Teredinibacter purpureus: one gene and its partner. The protein of the gene in region 1 interacts with the protein of each later gene in a pairwise test. Links are inferred from orthologs where the notes say so. Each region holds a gene or a part of one and is shown in the gene's direction. Other genes may lie near its edges. The genes, in order: uvrA and uvrB.

Region 1 (10,435 bases):
CAGGCCGATCCATTTGGCGACACCGCTAGCGCCTTCCACGCGAAGAATTAGACCGCTAGAACCCCCATTGTGCGGTACCTCACACCCATTTCACCCCTCAAGTATGAAAAGGAGACCGCAAATTTAACGCGCCAATGTAACCCGTACCAACCCTCTCCCCCCACTTAAGAATGAGGTTTATGTCCCTATGGCGCGTATTTAATAAGCCTTTTTGGTACTAGGTGTACCAATAATCGGGTACAATGCTCAATGATTCTCCCGCTCGGGGAAGATAACAACAATAAATCAACTTCATACTTCATCGTCAAGATTGGGGAAGTGTGGACCGAAATCAGGTAATGATGTGTCTATATTAGAATCAGACACTGTAGTGCAAGGTAACAATATCGTCCTTTTCTCAGCCAATAGCAGCCTCCAAACAGGGCTTCTGGCTAAATTAATCGGCGAAGAATTACAACTTGACTGCAGCGTCCACAGAGAGCTTGGATCAGTACCCGCTGGTACAAATGTGATACTGATCGATTGCAATGGTCAAGACCTGGAAACACTCAGTGAATTTGTTCGCGAGATTCAAAATACTCTCGAAAACGTTAATGCCGCACTCCTCAACGCTGAATATGAAAGCGAACAGGAATCACTGCTTGATTGGCCCTGTGTTTCCGGCTTGTTCTACGTAGATTCAGAGCAGGAACAACTCATCCGCGGATTAAAATGTCTGCTAGAAGGCGACTTCTGGGTGCCCCGCCGACTACTTCATACATTTTTGGACAAAAACAGAAAAGCACCTTCGAACATTAAACGACCGAATGTAAAACTAACAAAGCGCGAAAAACAAATTCTGAAATTAATCAAAGAAGGCGCCACAAACGCTGATATTTCCGAATCATTGTCCGTTAGTGAGCATACAGTCAAAAGCCACCTTTATAACGTATACAAAAAGATTGGCGTGCGTAACCGTCTCGAGGCCAGTAACTGGGTACGCGATATGGACGATCTAGATAACTAAAACGCTAAGACATACCTCACACCAAAACCCGGATTGTTCCGGGTTTTTTATTGCCCCCAATCCCATAAAGTTAATGTAAAAGTCTAAACTTTCATCGAATGAAACGCGTATAATTTCCGGTTGGCTAATCTCGCTTCGCGATTTGCCCCGTAACCCCCATTTTTTAACCGGACAATAATCTGTGGATACCATCGTAGTACGTGGCGCGCGCACCCATAACCTGAAAAATGTTGATCTCGACCTCCCCCGCGATAAGCTTATCGTTATCACTGGCCTGTCTGGGTCAGGGAAGTCTTCTCTGGCATTTGACACGCTTTATGCCGAAGGGCAACGGCGTTATGTTGAATCCCTATCAACCTATGCCCGCCAGTTCCTATCCATGATGGAAAAGCCAGACGTCGATCATATTGAAGGGTTAAGCCCAGCCATTTCCATCGAACAGAAATCCACCTCCCACAACCCTAGATCCACGGTTGGCACTATCACCGAGATCTACGATTATTTGAGGCTTCTTTACGCACGCGTAGGCGAACCTCGCTGCCCTGAGCACGACGAACCCCTCGCCGCTCAAACGGTCTCGGAAATGGTGGACCAAGTCCTCACGCAACCTGAGGGCAGTAAAACGATGCTGCTCGCGCCAATTATTCGCGACAGAAAAGGCGAGCACTTACACATATTTGACAGCCTACGCCGCGACGGTTTTATTCGAGCGCGCATCGATGGGCTTGTGGTTGATCTAGACGATACCCCTACCCTCGATAAACGGAAAAAACACACCGTAGAAGCCGTGGTCGATCGTTTTAAAATTCGCAGCGACATAGCGATTCGAATAGCCGAGTCATTTGAAACTGCAATTAATCTGGCCGACGGCATTGCCATCGTTGCCGATATGGACGGCAAAAAACCAGACCAGGTTTTTTCCGCGAAGCATTCGTGCCCTGTTTGTGATTACTCACTGGCAGAGCTAGAGCCTCGCCTTTTCTCCTTTAATAGCCCTGCCGGCGCATGTTCGGGATGTGACGGCCTTGGCGTAAAACAGTTTTTCTCAGAAGATAAATTGATTCAATTTCCTGAATCGTCATTATCTGAAGGCGCTATAAGAGGTTGGGACAAACGCAACCTCTATTATTTTCATATGCTGAAATCTCTCGCAGAACATTTCGGTTTCGATACAGACAAGCAGTGGAAACGCCTTGCAAAAAAACACCGTGAAGTCATTTTATACGGATCCAAAGGTGAGGAAATTGATTTTAGTTACGTCAACGACCGAGGTGACACCTATAATCGCAAGCACGCCTTTGAAGGCGTAGTGCCTAACCTCGAACGACGCTACCGCGATACAGAATCAAATTCTGTTCGCGAAGAACTCTCCAAATTTTTATCCATTATGAAATGCCCAGACTGCGATGGAGCCAGGTTAAACAAAGAGGCCCGTCACGTATTTATCGACAAAAAGACACTACCCGAGATTACCGAATTCCCGGTCGGCGAAGCCTATGATTATTTTAAGAAATTAAAATTTACCGGCGCCAAGCACAAGATAGCCGACAAAATATTAAAAGAGCTACGTGACCGATTTCGTTTTTTAGTCGACGTTGGCCTCAACTATTTAACGCTCAACCGCAGCGCAGAAACGCTCTCCGGCGGTGAAGCACAACGTATTCGATTAGCCAGCCAAATTGGTGCCGGGCTTGTTGGTGTGATGTATATCCTAGACGAGCCTTCTATAGGCTTACATCAACGTGACAATGACCGGCTACTGGGCACCCTTACCCACCTGCGAGACTTAGGCAATACCGTAATCGTTGTGGAGCACGACGAAGACGCTATTCGCGCAGCCGATTACGTTGTCGATATTGGCCCCGGTGCGGGCGTGCACGGTGGCGAAGTGATTGCTGCAGGAACCTACAAACAGGTTCTTAAGGCAAAAAACTCTATCACGGCCGACTACTTAACTGGCCGCAAAAAAATTGAAGTCCCGTCTTTGCGGCATAAGCCGAAAGACGATAGCCATCTAATATTGCATAAAGCCCGAGGCAACAACTTACGAGATGTCACACTCACTATCCCCCTTGGGATTATGACCTGCGTAACAGGCGTTTCGGGTTCAGGAAAATCAACCCTTATTAATGGCACGCTTTACCCTCTCGCCGCCACGGCATTAAACGGTGCAACAACCTTAACTCCCGCAAAGCACGATTCAGTAGAAGGCCTAGAGCTGCTCGACAAATGCGTGGATATAGATCAAAGCCCTATTGGCCGTACGCCTCGCTCAAACCCTGCTACTTACACCGGGATCTTTACACCCATCCGCGATATATTTTCTGGTACACAAGAAGCGCGCTCACGAGGGTACAAACCTGGCCGCTTCAGTTTTAATGTAAAAGGTGGCCGCTGTGAAGCCTGCCAGGGCGATGGCGTTGTAAAAGTCGAAATGCACTTTTTACCCGACGTGTACGTCCCTTGTGACGTCTGTAAGGGCAAACGTTACAACCGAGAAACTCTCGAAATAAAATACAAGGGTAAAAACATTCACGAATGTTTAGACATGACCGTTGAGGACGCACGTGAATTCTTTGACGCAATACCCGCAATCGCAAAGAAACTACAAACACTCATGGACGTAGGCCTTGCATACATTCGCCTAGGCCAAGCCGCTACCACGCTATCCGGCGGCGAAGCGCAAAGAGTAAAACTTAGTCGCGAGCTTTCTAAACGTGACACTGGTAAAACACTTTACATTCTCGACGAACCCACTACGGGGTTGCACTTTCACGACATTCAACAATTACTTAATGTATTACATCGATTGCGCGACCACGGCAATACAATCGTTGTTATTGAGCACAACCTTGATGTTATTAAAACAGCTGACTGGGTTATCGATTTAGGCCCAGAGGGAGGAAGCGGCGGCGGTCAAATTATCGCAGAAGGAACGCCGGAAACCGTTTCGCGCGTGAAGAAATCCTATACCGGCGCCTACCTAAAAGACATGTTAGTAAAATAATAAAACGTTACTGCGTATAAAGCTCCTGCATATAAGACTGTGCGCTTTGCTGCCAAGTAAAGCGCACATCACCCGCAGCACGCATCATTTTTTTCCACGCTTCAGGCTCTTCATCAAATAGCGTTCGTACACGTTTAAATTCCCCCGCCATCGATTCGGCTTGCTCAACCGCAGAACCGCCGCTAAAACAGAACCCTGTCTTATTGTGTTCTACAGTATCTTTTAAACCACCTACGCTATTCACAAGGCACGGCTGACCAGCCCGCATTGCCAGCATCTGGCTTATCCCACAGGGCTCGAATGAGCTCGGCATTAAAAATAAATCGCCATAGCGATATAAATACAACGATAGTGCATGGGAATAACCATTCAGGAAAATAAAGTTACTGTAGCGTCCACTCACCCGAAGAAGAAAGTCTTCATAGACGGCATCGCCAGTACCTAGCAGTATTAATTGATCCCTGTCACTTAACGTATCGAGCATGGTCTCTAACGCCGTCTTCCCACTCGCGACATACGTCGACAGCAACTTCGCCTTTTGCTCCGTGATTCGGCCCACGGAGGTCACAGTGAAACCGCGTGATTTTTTGTGAGCCCAATAATCCAAACGCTTATCTGCGACAAAATGTGCACTCGACAACTCCGACTGATGACTGGCCCATGTCACCAAACATTCTTCAGCAAGCGCCACGACTTTTTTCTTGGCCGGATCAGCATAACGAGCGCCCTTTGGGTATTCGCTGCCATTTATAATCCCAACTAGATCACCTGTTGCAGAGCGTCCGTTTAAATCATCTTGCAGGCCTTCGCCACCGTATAGGCCGTTTATCTTGTCACTAGGCTGCAGTATTTCTTCTGCATACGTAGGCGAAACCGTATGCACTTTGTCGGCTAAAAGAATTGCGGCACGCATTGGATTAACACAATGAGGATTAACCGGATCGCAAATACTTTGGCCATCATAATGTAAATCTGGATACCACGTTTCCAATGAAGACGAATCCCCCCTAAGGGGCCTAACACCTTGCATCGCCAAATTATGAATGGTGAAAACCGACCGAATAGTCTTTAAGGTTTGTAACGCCGGTGAAAACTCTATCAAGATTAAGAGAAAGGCTGTGTGCCAATCATGACAATGGAGAACATCGGGCCGCGCCAGCGCACCGTCCAATAACGCCTTACCCAATGCAGCGCAAAAAAAAGCAAACTTTGTTGCGTCGGTGGCAAAAGGTCGATCATGATCATTACAATAGACCGTTTCGCCACTGGGAGAAAAAGCGGGGTGATGAATAATATAGTTGCTAGCCCCCCCATTTTTTTGGGTCTGCAGCAACAACACTACCTGATGAGTCGAACCGCCAAAACTGACTTCATACTCGGCAACAATATTCAACCCAGGAAGGCGTGCTAAAAAGCCATATGACGGAAGCACAACATCAACCTCAGCTCCCAACGCCACAATAGCGGGAGGTAGATCGCGAATTACATCGGCCACACCACCTACTTTTGCACCAGGAAGAAAATCGTTCTCCGCGGCAACCATCAAAATACGTTTATTATTTTTCATTCGCTCTCTTAGTAATACCTCTAACGTACGCTAGAGCCTTGGCCTAGCATCTCGCGTGTAACCAAAACAACACCTTTCTTCGAGACCCTAAACCCTCGAGCGATATCATGTTCGTGGTCATGCCCAATAACCATCCCTTCTGGAATAACGCAACCACCATCAATAATCGCGCGTTTTATCTTCGCATGACGATGAATTTCAACTTCAGGCAATACCACGGCTTCTTCAATGGTTGTAAACGAGTGCACGTGAACATCCGAAAACAGCAGCGATTTTTTAACCTCCCCACCAGAAATAACACAACCACCCGATACCATAGAATCAACCGCGTAGCCACGCCGTCCTTCATCATCAAATACAAATTTTGCAGGAGGCAAATGTGTTTGATAGGTCCAGATTGGCCAATCGTGGTTATATAAATTTAACGCGGGCGAAGGAGACACCAGTTCCATATTGGCTTCCCAGAAAGAATCCAATGTCCCTACATCACGCCAATAAGACGCAACAGCGGTGTCGTGATCACGAAATCGAAATGCGCGAACATTATGAGTATTAATAATTTCTGGAATTATATTTTTACCAAAATCGTGCTCCGAATCTGGGTTTTCGGCATCCTTACGCAACTGCTCGAATAAGAACTCTGTATTAAAAATATAGTTACCCATAGAAGCAAGTGTCATGCCGGGCTGATCAGACAACTCCGTGGGGGTTTTGGGCTTTTCATCAAAGCGCACGATTCGGTTATCATCATCAACCGTCATCACACCAAATGCTCCGGCGGCCTCTTCAATAGGCACTTCTATACATGACACCGTGAGGTCCGCGCCTTTTTCCACGTGATAGGCGAGCATTGACCCATAATCCATTTGATACACATGGTCACCAGATAACACCATTACATACTTAGGCGCTTCCGACATAATAATATCTAGATTTTGATAGATTGCATCAGCAGTCCCCTGATACCAATTCGGAGAATAACGCTGAGACGCAGGCAGTATTTCGACATACTCCCCTAGCTCTTTTTTGAAATGACTCCATCCACGCACTAAGTGGCGAATAAGGGAGTGCGCTTTATATTGAGTTAACACTCCGATTTTTCGAATACCGGAATTAACGCAATTCGATAACGGAAAATCAATTATCCGAAACTTACCGCCAAAATGTAATGCGGGTTTCGCTCGCCAATCGGTCAATTCATGCAAACGACTACCACGGCCTCCTGCGAGAATTAGGGCCATAGTATCGCGAGTTAATCGACTCACGTAGCGGGAATTCGGATCTAACATCAGCTTCCTCCTTTAATCCAAATTAAAACGGTGCAAAGATACCCCTATCGCAACCGACAAAGTTAGGCGTCAAAATAATCAGCCTCAATTAAACATTATTTATATTTTCCAAATATCTCGAGCATAATCTTGAATTGTTCGATCACTTGAAAAGTAACCACTTGCTGCCGTATTCAAGATACTGGATTTTGTCCAAACTTTCTTCTGTTTATACACCTGCGAAGCAGACCATTGCGCATCTATATAACTTCTAAAGTCTGCAGCCACCATCCACGGATCCATGGGATTTCGAATAGACTGAACAATTGGCTCAAAGATTCCTGGTTCGAACATACTAAAGTGACCGCACTCAATCAACCGCAATACGCGTTTTAAATCTTCGTCATTTTCAATAATATCATTGGGGCTGTTATGTAAACTAAATTCCGGTATCTCTTCTACTTTCAGCCCAAAAAGAAAAAAGTTTTCACGGCCAACAGCCTCTAGAATTTCGATATTAGCACCGTCATACGTCCCAATCGTGAGAGCTCCGTTCATCATAAACTTCATATTACCTGTACCTGATGCCTCTTTTCCAGCGGTAGATATCTGCTCAGACAAATCAGTTCCGGGGCAGATTATCTCCATGGATTTCACCCTGTAATTGGGTAAAAAAGCTAGTTTTAGATACGGATCTACACTTTTATCTGAGTTCACCACTTGCGCAACGTTATTCGCCAGCTTAATAGTCAACTTAGCAAGCGCGTACCCCGGTGCGGCCTTGCCTCCTAGCAAGACAGATCTAGGGACAAGCCCTTCAGTATCGCCGCGAGTTATTCGATCGTACAGGTGTATAACATGTAAAATATTCAAAAGCTGACGTTTGTATTCATGGATTCTTTTAACCTGAACATCAAAAATACTGTCGAGATCAAACTCGACATTACACTTTTGTATCACACGATCGCGCAAACGCTCTTTATTTTTTCGTTTTACGGCATCCCATCGCTGGCCAAATTCAGCGTCATCAGCAAAGTCTCGTAATTTTTCTAGCTGCGACAAATCAGTTTTCCATCCAGTACCAAGCGACTCGGTAAATAGATCGCCTAAGTCTCGATTACAATGAGCCAACCAGCGCCGAGGAGTAACACCATTCGTTTTGTTATTAAATTTTTCAGGCCACAGCTCGAAAAAGTCTCGGAACAAGCCCGTTGTCAACAATTTCGAATGTAGCTCTGCGACACCGTTTACGGAAAAACTACCCACAATCCCTAAGTATGCCATACGCACTTGGGGGGCCGAACCTTCTTCAATAAGCGACATTCTCTGCTGGCGAGACACATCCCCTGGCCACCGGTGGGCAACAACCGCTAAGAAACGTGCATTAATTTCGTAAATAATATCAAGCAGCCTAGGCAGCAACTCTTTAACTAAATCAACAGACCATTTTTCTAGAGCTTCAGGCAGTAACGTATGGTTTGTATAGGCCATAGTTTTAGTAGTTATTGTCCACGCATCGTCCCACGACAGCCCATGCTCATCCATCAAAAGACGCATTAGTTCTGCAACCGCTAACGTAGGGTGGGTGTCATTCAGCTGGAAACAATTAAATGCTGCGAACTCTTCAAATTTTTCTCCGTTCTCTAGCACCCAATCAGAGATGACGTCTTGCAAACTAGCCGAAGCAAGGAAATATTGCTGGCGCAATCGAAGCTCTTTGCCATTTTCGCTCGCATCATTTGGATATAACACCATGGTTATTTGTTCTGCAAGATTTTTTTGTGCTACCGCATCGGAGTAGTCACCCTCGTTAAATTCTTGCAGGTTAAATTCATCAGTGGCTGCGGCCTTCCATAATCGCAACGTGTTCACCTTGTCATTTTTGTAACCCGGTATCGGCATGTCGTAGGGCACCGCCAATACATCTTGAGATTGTATCCAGCGAGCGCATAATTCTCCCGCGTCATTATGATAGTACTCCGACTGCCCGTAAAATTTTACACGCCTCGTATGACGAGTCCGCTCGATTTCCCAGGGGTTTCCCGCAATCAACCAATGGTCCGGTTGCTCCACCTGCCTCCCTTCTTTAAAACTTTGTTGAAACATCCCGTATTCATAGCGAATGCCGTAACCAATTACCGGCAAACCCAACGTTGCACAACTATCCATAAAACATGCTGCTAGCCTACCCAACCCACCATTACCTAGGCCCGCGTCTTTCTCTTCCATTTCGATGGATTCTAAATCTGCACTAAATTCACTTAAGGCCTGCCGAATAGAGTCTTGCATATTTAAATTCAATATAGCGTTACCAAGACTGCGGCCAAGCAAAAACTCCAGGGATAGGTAATAGACCTTTCTGACTCGTTTCCCTTGCTCATGCGCTTTAGTAATTCGCCAGCGTTCCATTAATCTGTCTCTCACAGTTAACGCGAGCGCCGTCATCATATATCCACTAAGATCATCTGTATCGAAACGGCCTAAAGTAAAATTGAAATGACGATGTAGATCCGCAGCTACCTGGTCATGGTCATTGCTGAGGATTGGCTCCAACAATTTTTTATCCATAACGCTATCCTTTAGTGTGTGTGTTGTAATGTAGTTTAATGTTCAAAAACAGCTACGAGTAACTGTAGACTTTGGGCAGGCAATGTAATCATTCCACCTTTTTCAAAACGCGGTATAACGGGTATTCCCTTTTCTTGCTTTGTATCGATTTTCGCTTCCCAGTACAACGCTTCAATACCGTCTGCATCTGGTGTACCTATGGGTATACGAAAATCAACATCAGACAACCCTGAATTAAATAGCACTAGCAGACGGCTTTTACCCTCGCTTAGAGCTGCATCGTCAACAGGGTACCGTTCCAAAATCCAACCGAGTGTATTAACATTTTGTTCAGTCCAGTGAGACTCTTTCATCTCTTCGCCCGCTGTATTTACCCATCGAACAGCGCATTTAATATTACTGTTGGGTTCATCTGGGCGATGTATATAACGCGGAAAGGTAAGTAGAGGGTATTGCTGTCGAATGGAGATGATATAGCTCACATATTCTTGGAGCTCTTTATCCTCTTCAGTTAACGCCTGCCAATCAATCCAAGTAATATCATTGTCCTGGCAATAGGCATTATTATTACCCTTCTGTGTTTTCCCCAGCTCGTCACCCGCTAGTAACATTGGCGTTCCTTGGGATAGGAATAACGTCGCTAATATATTGCGCTTTTGTCGGCGCCGAATGGACCCTATTTTGATATCAGTTGTTTTGCCTTCGACCCCATAGTTCTCACTAAAATTGGCATGGTGGCCGTCTCGATTCTGTTCCTTATTGCGCTCATTATGTTTCTCTCGATAACTCACGAGGTCATGCAACGTAAAACCATCGTGGCTCGTGACGAAATTGATACTTGATGACGGTGTTCGACCGGAATGTTCGAAAAGATCGCTGGAGCCGTGTATACGTCTCGCAAATTCCGGTAACACACCCGGCTCTCCTTTCCAAAATTTTCGACATGTATCGCGGTACCTATCATTCCACTCACACCAACCACTTGGATAGTTTCCGAGCTGATATCCGCCAGGCCCGAT
Region 2 (5,774 bases), 1.2 Mb from region 1 along the record:
TATTTAGAGTGGGCGAGAACTAACTTTATGCTAAATAATATTAGTATGGGTAGCCATCAACTCGTGCGGGATAACTGTATGGATTGGTTAAAAAGCTGCAGGGAAGGTTTTGATATTATAATGTTAGACCCGCCCAGTTTTTCTAACTCTAAACGTATGGATGATGTGCTCGATATTCAGCGAGACCATGTTGTGCTGATCAAGCGCTGTATGGATCTATTGCAGCCCGGCGGTACACTCTACTTTTCTAACAATTTGCGCAGTTTTAAATTAGACAATGATCAGCTTGCTGAGTATACCGTCAAGGATATTACTCGCCAAACGTTAGACCCTGATTTTGAAGGAAACCCCAAAATCCACAAATGTTGGACAATCGAATCCTGATATGAACATTAAAACGGCTAAGCCGTTTAAAGTGAAAAGCCGATTTAAACCCGCTGGCGATCAACCATCGGCCATTAAAAAATTAGTTAAGGGTATTGACGCTGGCTTGGCCCATCAAACGTTGCTGGGTGTAACCGGCTCTGGAAAAACGTTCACTATTGCGAATGTTATCGAAAAAGTGCAGCGGCCCACGCTCATAATGGCTCACAATAAAACACTTGCAGCACAGCTATACGGCGAATTCAAGGAATTTTTTCCGAATAACTCGGTGGAATATTTTGTTTCATATTACGATTATTACCAGCCCGAAGCGTATGTACCTTCGTCTGACACCTTTATTGATAAAGATGCCTCGGTAAATGAGCACATAGAGCAAATGCGGTTGTCTGCAACTAAAGCGCTTATGGAGCGTAAAGACGCTATCGTAGTTGCAACGGTTTCCGCTATATACGGCCTAGGCGACCCCGATAGCTATTTAAAAATGATGTTGCACTTGGTTCGTGGCGACCAAATGGAGCAGCGCACTATTTTGCGCCGTTTGGCAGAGCTTCAATATACCCGCAATGATATTGATTTTCACCGGGGCACCTACCGCGTAAGAGGAGAGGTGATTGATGTTTTTCCCGCAGACTCAGAAACAGAAGCCGTAAGATTAGAACTGTTTGACGATGAAGTAGAAAATATATCGTTATTTGACCCGCTCACCGGCGAAGTACTGTCCAAATTGCCGCGCGCTACCATCTACCCTAAAACTCATTATGTAACGCCAAGACAAACCATTGTTGATGCGGTTGAAAAAGTCGAATCTGAATTAAGAGAAAGGCTAGAGCAGCTACGAGACAACAATAAGCTCGTGGAGGCCCAGCGCCTTGAACAACGTACAAAATACGATTTGGAAATGATGCGCGAATTGGGTTATTGCAACGGTATCGAAAACTATTCTCGTTATTTATCTGGCCGAGACCCAGGGCTAGCACCACCTACACTTTTCGATTACCTCCCAGATGAAGCATTACTGGTCATCGATGAATCCCACGTGACGGTTCCACAGATTGGTGCTATGTATAAGGGCGACCGGTCCCGCAAAGAAACACTGGTTGAATACGGGTTTAGATTGCCTTCTGCGCTCGATAATCGCCCGATGCGTTTCGATGAGTGGGAAGAGCGCGCTCCGCAAGCCATTTTTGTGTCGGCAACGCCCGGTAAATACGAAGCCGAAAAACAAGGGCAAGTGGTCGAGCAAGTGGTTCGACCGACAGGCTTGCTAGACCCAATACTGGAAGTACGTCCCGCCGGTACACAGGTGGATGACTGCCTCTCCGAGATCAATGTCCGTGCACAGAATAATGAGCGTATATTGATTACAGTGTTAACCAAACGCATGGCAGAAGATTTATCCGAGTTTCTAGCGGAATGCGGAGTACGAGCACGCTACCTACACTCCGATATTGACACTGTAGAGCGTGTCGAAATAATTCGTGATTTGCGTTTGGGTGAGTTCGATGTCCTTATTGGCATCAACTTACTACGAGAAGGGCTAGATATGCCGGAAGTGTCTCTTGTTGCCATTTTTGATGCAGACAAAGAAGGTTTTCTTCGCTCCGACCGTGCGTTAATACAAACTATTGGCCGCGCTGCGCGTAACATAAAAGGCAAGGCCATTCTCTACGCCGACCGTATTACGGGCTCTATGCAGCGCGCAATGGAAGAAACCGAACGTCGTCGCGAAAAACAAATAGAGTTTAACGCGGCTAACGGAATAACGCCTAAAGGTATTATTAAATCTGTTGCCGATATTATGGAAGGCGCTCGCGCACCGGGTGCAAAACCAGGTTCTCGCAAGGTGGCCGATAAAGGAGGGCGCTACGACACTGAGTTGCCAGAAGGAAAAGATGTATGGCACCACATTCAAGATCTTGAAAAACAAATGTTTGAAGCGGCGAAGAACCTTGAATTTGAAACGGCTGCACGTCTGCGTGATCAGATCCATCAATTAAAAAATCGCGGCTAAAGTGTTAGCCGCGATCCCTAGCCTTCTTATCTATGAGCCTTACGCTAACATTCGCAACGCAATTGTTTAGCGGCACCAACCATATTTTGCAGTGCTGGAATAACATCCTCCCAGCGACGCGTTTTTAAACCACAATCGGGGTTTACCCATAAGCGCTCTTTGGGGATACGTTTTACAGCTTTCAGCATAAGCGACTTAATCTCAGCCTCTGTTGGTATATTCGGTGAATGGATATCATACACGCCGGGGCCAATATCATTGGGGTAGTCAAAAACGTCAAAAACACCAAGTAATTGAGTGTCTGAACGAGAGGTTTCGATGGTAATCACGTCAGCGTCGAGTTCGGCGATTGCACCAATAATATCGTTAAATTCCGAATAGCACATATGCGTGTGTATTTGTGTTTCATCTTTTACGGCATTAGCACTAATGCGAAAAGCCTCTACCGACCATTGTAAATAGTACGGCCATTCAGCTTTACGTAAGGGTAGCCCTTCTCGCAGTGCAGCTTCGTCAATTTGAATGATTTTTGCACCTGAACGCTCTAAATCTAGCACTTCTTCTCGTATGGCCAGCGCCAATTGAGCACACGTGATACTTCGATGCTGATCATCGCGAACAAAAGACCAATTAAGCAGGGTAACAGGCCCGGTGAGCATCGCCTTTACCGGTTTTGCTGTGAGTGATTGTGCGTAGGCAATCCAATCAACGGTCATAGGTTCTGGGCGTCGAATATCGCCATAAAGTATTGGGGGTTTTACGCATCGCGAACCGTAAGACTGCACCCAGCCATACTGACTGAACGCATAGCCTTCTAATTGCTCGCCAAAATATTCAACCATATCGTTTCGTTCAGCTTCGCCGTGCACCAATACATCCAGGCCAATGGTTTCTTGCGTTTTAATGCTGCGTTCAATTTCAGCTCTAATGCAGGCCTTATAATCTTCGTTCGTCAATTCATTCGATTTATAGTGTTTGCGAGCCGTACGTATTGCCTGAGTTTGAGGGAATGAACCAATCGTAGTGGTAGGGAATAGCGGTAGGTTAAGGCCTACTTTTTGGATTTTTGCCCGTTCAGAATACGATGATTGACGTTCGCCTTGAGACTTTGTAAGCGCTGCAACCTTAGCCGCAACTTCAGCACAATGGACTTTTGCAGAGTTTTTTCGTTGCTCTATATAAAGAGTATTTTCCGCTAACTCTGCCTGAATGGATGCTACGCCATCATTCAAACCACGCTTTAGAATATTCAGTTCTTGTAATTTTTGTACCGCAAACGACAGCCAATTTTTAATATCGAGCGCCAATTGAGTTTCGCTGTCTAAATCAACGGGAACATGTAAAAGGGAGCACGATGGTGCTATCCATAATCTTTCGCCAAGCCGGCTGGATATTGGCTGTAGCCATTGCAATGTCTGCGATAAATCCGTCTTCCATATATTCCGCCCATTGATCACGCCTAACGATAGAACCTTATGTACCGGCAACCAATCCACTACGTGTTTAACTTCCTCTTGCGCGTTTATCGCGTCCACGTGTAAACCAGCAACAGGTAATGTACATGCAAGTGTTAAGTTTTCTTTTAATGTCCCAAAATAGGTTGCTAAGAGAATGTTCAGGTTAGGATGTTTTAACGTGTGATAGGTTTTTTGTAGGGCATTTTTCCATTCTGCCGAAATTTCAGTGACTAAAATGGGTTCGTCTACTTGAATCCACTCGATGCCGCACTGGGCAAGCTTGGCGAATAACGCCTGGTAAACACGAATCAAATCATCCAGTAAGTCAATGCGTTCACTACTATCTTTTTCCTTACACAGCCACAGGTACGTTACTGGCCCAATAATCACAGGCTTAATGTTCTTGCCTGTCGCAATGGCATTTTTAACTTGGGCAATCAACCGAGCAGGGTTTAAGCTAAACGTCGTTTCAGCAGTCACTTCCGGCACAATATAGTGATAATTGGTATCAAACCATTTTGTCATTTCTCCCGCTTTGACACTACCGCAAGCATCGTTGCCCACAGAGCGGCCTCTTGCCACGCGAAAATATTGGTCGAGTTCGCTACCGGTATCTTTGTCAATCCGTGAGGGTATATTGCCCAATAGAAAACTCATGTCGAGTACGTGATCGTAAAACGAAAAGTCACCCACCGGCACCCAATCGCAGTCAGCCTGATGCGCCCAATGTTGTTGTTGTAGTGTATTGCCCAACGCTTCTAACGTTGCTGGATCCGAGTCGCCTTGCCAATAGCGTTCTAGCCCAAATTTCAATTCTCGTTGTTTCCCAATTCGAGGAAAGCCTAGATTATGCGTAATTGCCATTTTCTACCCTTATTAACGTATTGAAGTGGTTATGTGTGGATTTTTTGCAAGATTAGCGGCAACAACACATGAATAATAATGGTATTATTTCATCTAGTAATGAATTTTATTCATAGGTTGAATATGATAGAGCGTAACCACCTCACCATAATGAGGGAAATATACCGGCAAGGTTCGCTCACCGCTGCGGCGAACGAACTTAACTTGACGCAGTCGGCGGTGAGCCATTGCATTAAAAAACTGGAACAACAATTAGGCACGCCCTTATGGACAAAAAAAGGCCGTAACTTACAGCTGACACGTGCCGGCGAGCATCTACTAGGCGTGGCGAATCGTTTGCTTCCGCAGCTAGAGCGTAGCGATGAAAACCTTCAAAATTTTGCGCGCGGTCACCAAGGTACACTGCGTATTGGTATGGAGTGTTACCCGTGCTATCGGTGGTTACTCAAAGTGATTCATCGTTTTATGGCGATAAAACCGAATGTAGAATTGGACGTAAAACAAAAATTTGTTTTTGGCGGAATGGCTGCATTGTTTAACCACGACATTGATATTTTAGTTACGCCAGACCCGTTGTATAAAAAGGGTATTTCGTTTTTGTCAGTATTTGACTATGAGCAGGTATTGGTGGTGCCTAAGGGCCATACACTGGCAGACAAATCGATTATTGTGCCTAAAGATTTATCGTCTGAAGTGCTTTATACCTACCCTGTTGAGAAGCAAAGGCTGGATATATTTTCAGCGTTTTTAACACCGGCACAGGTCGAACCACGCAAACACCAAACCGTAGAAGCAACCGAGATTATTCTTCAGCTTGTCGAGAACGGGAGGGGGGTTACCACCTTGCCAGGCTGGCTGGCAGAAGAATACAGCGGAACCCATGCTATTGAGACGATACGCTTGGGACAGAAGGGTATCCAGAAACACATTCATCTGGGTATACGACAACAAGAAGAGGAAGAGCCTATCGTATCGGCTTTTCTCGGACTAGCGCGACAAAATATCCAAACAATAGCGACAGCTATGGTGAATAAATAGGCCATTGATAGCGTTGTATT

What was found.
Region 2: the proteins of uvrA (region 1) and uvrB interact in binary tests that used the Escherichia coli proteins (3 or more experiments, as listed by UniProt). The link is inferred for Teredinibacter purpureus from one-to-one orthologs.

What each region holds. Positions count from the first base shown.
Region 1 is NZ_CP060092.1:4,387,754-4,398,188, forward strand. Bases 823-4,213 are described here. They hold uvrA (excinuclease ABC subunit UvrA), read left to right. Parts: upstream 823-1,187; coding sequence 1,188-4,013; downstream 4,014-4,213. Other genes in these bases: H5647_RS19535 (LuxR C-terminal-related transcriptional regulator), read left to right, coding at 823-1,006; H5647_RS19545 (glycogen synthase), read right to left, coding at 4,021-4,213. Also shown: more of H5647_RS19535, read left to right, coding at 344-822; more of H5647_RS19545, read right to left, coding at 4,214-5,580; glgC (glucose-1-phosphate adenylyltransferase), read right to left, coding at 5,601-6,869; H5647_RS19555 (glycogen/starch/alpha-glucan phosphorylase), read right to left, coding at 6,969-9,416; glycogen debranching protein GlgX, read right to left, coding at 9,452-10,435. UniProt on the Escherichia coli protein: The UvrABC repair system catalyzes the recognition and processing of DNA lesions. UvrA is an ATPase and a DNA-binding protein. A damage recognition complex composed of 2 UvrA and 2 UvrB subunits scans DNA for abnormalities.
Region 2 is NZ_CP060092.1:3,207,260-3,213,033, forward strand. The notes cover bases 1-2,890. They hold uvrB (excinuclease ABC subunit UvrB), read left to right. Parts: upstream 1-385; coding sequence 386-2,395; downstream 2,396-2,890. Other genes in these bases: rlmKL (bifunctional 23S rRNA (guanine(2069)-N(7))-methyltransferase RlmK/23S rRNA (guanine(2445)-N(2))-methyltransferase RlmL), read left to right, coding at 1-384; metE (5-methyltetrahydropteroyltriglutamate--homocysteine S-methyltransferase), read right to left, coding at 2,440-2,890. Outside these bases: more of metE, read right to left, coding at 2,891-4,716; H5647_RS14070 (LysR family transcriptional regulator), read left to right, coding at 4,795-5,754. UniProt on the Escherichia coli protein: The UvrABC repair system catalyzes the recognition and processing of DNA lesions. A damage recognition complex composed of 2 UvrA and 2 UvrB subunits scans DNA for abnormalities.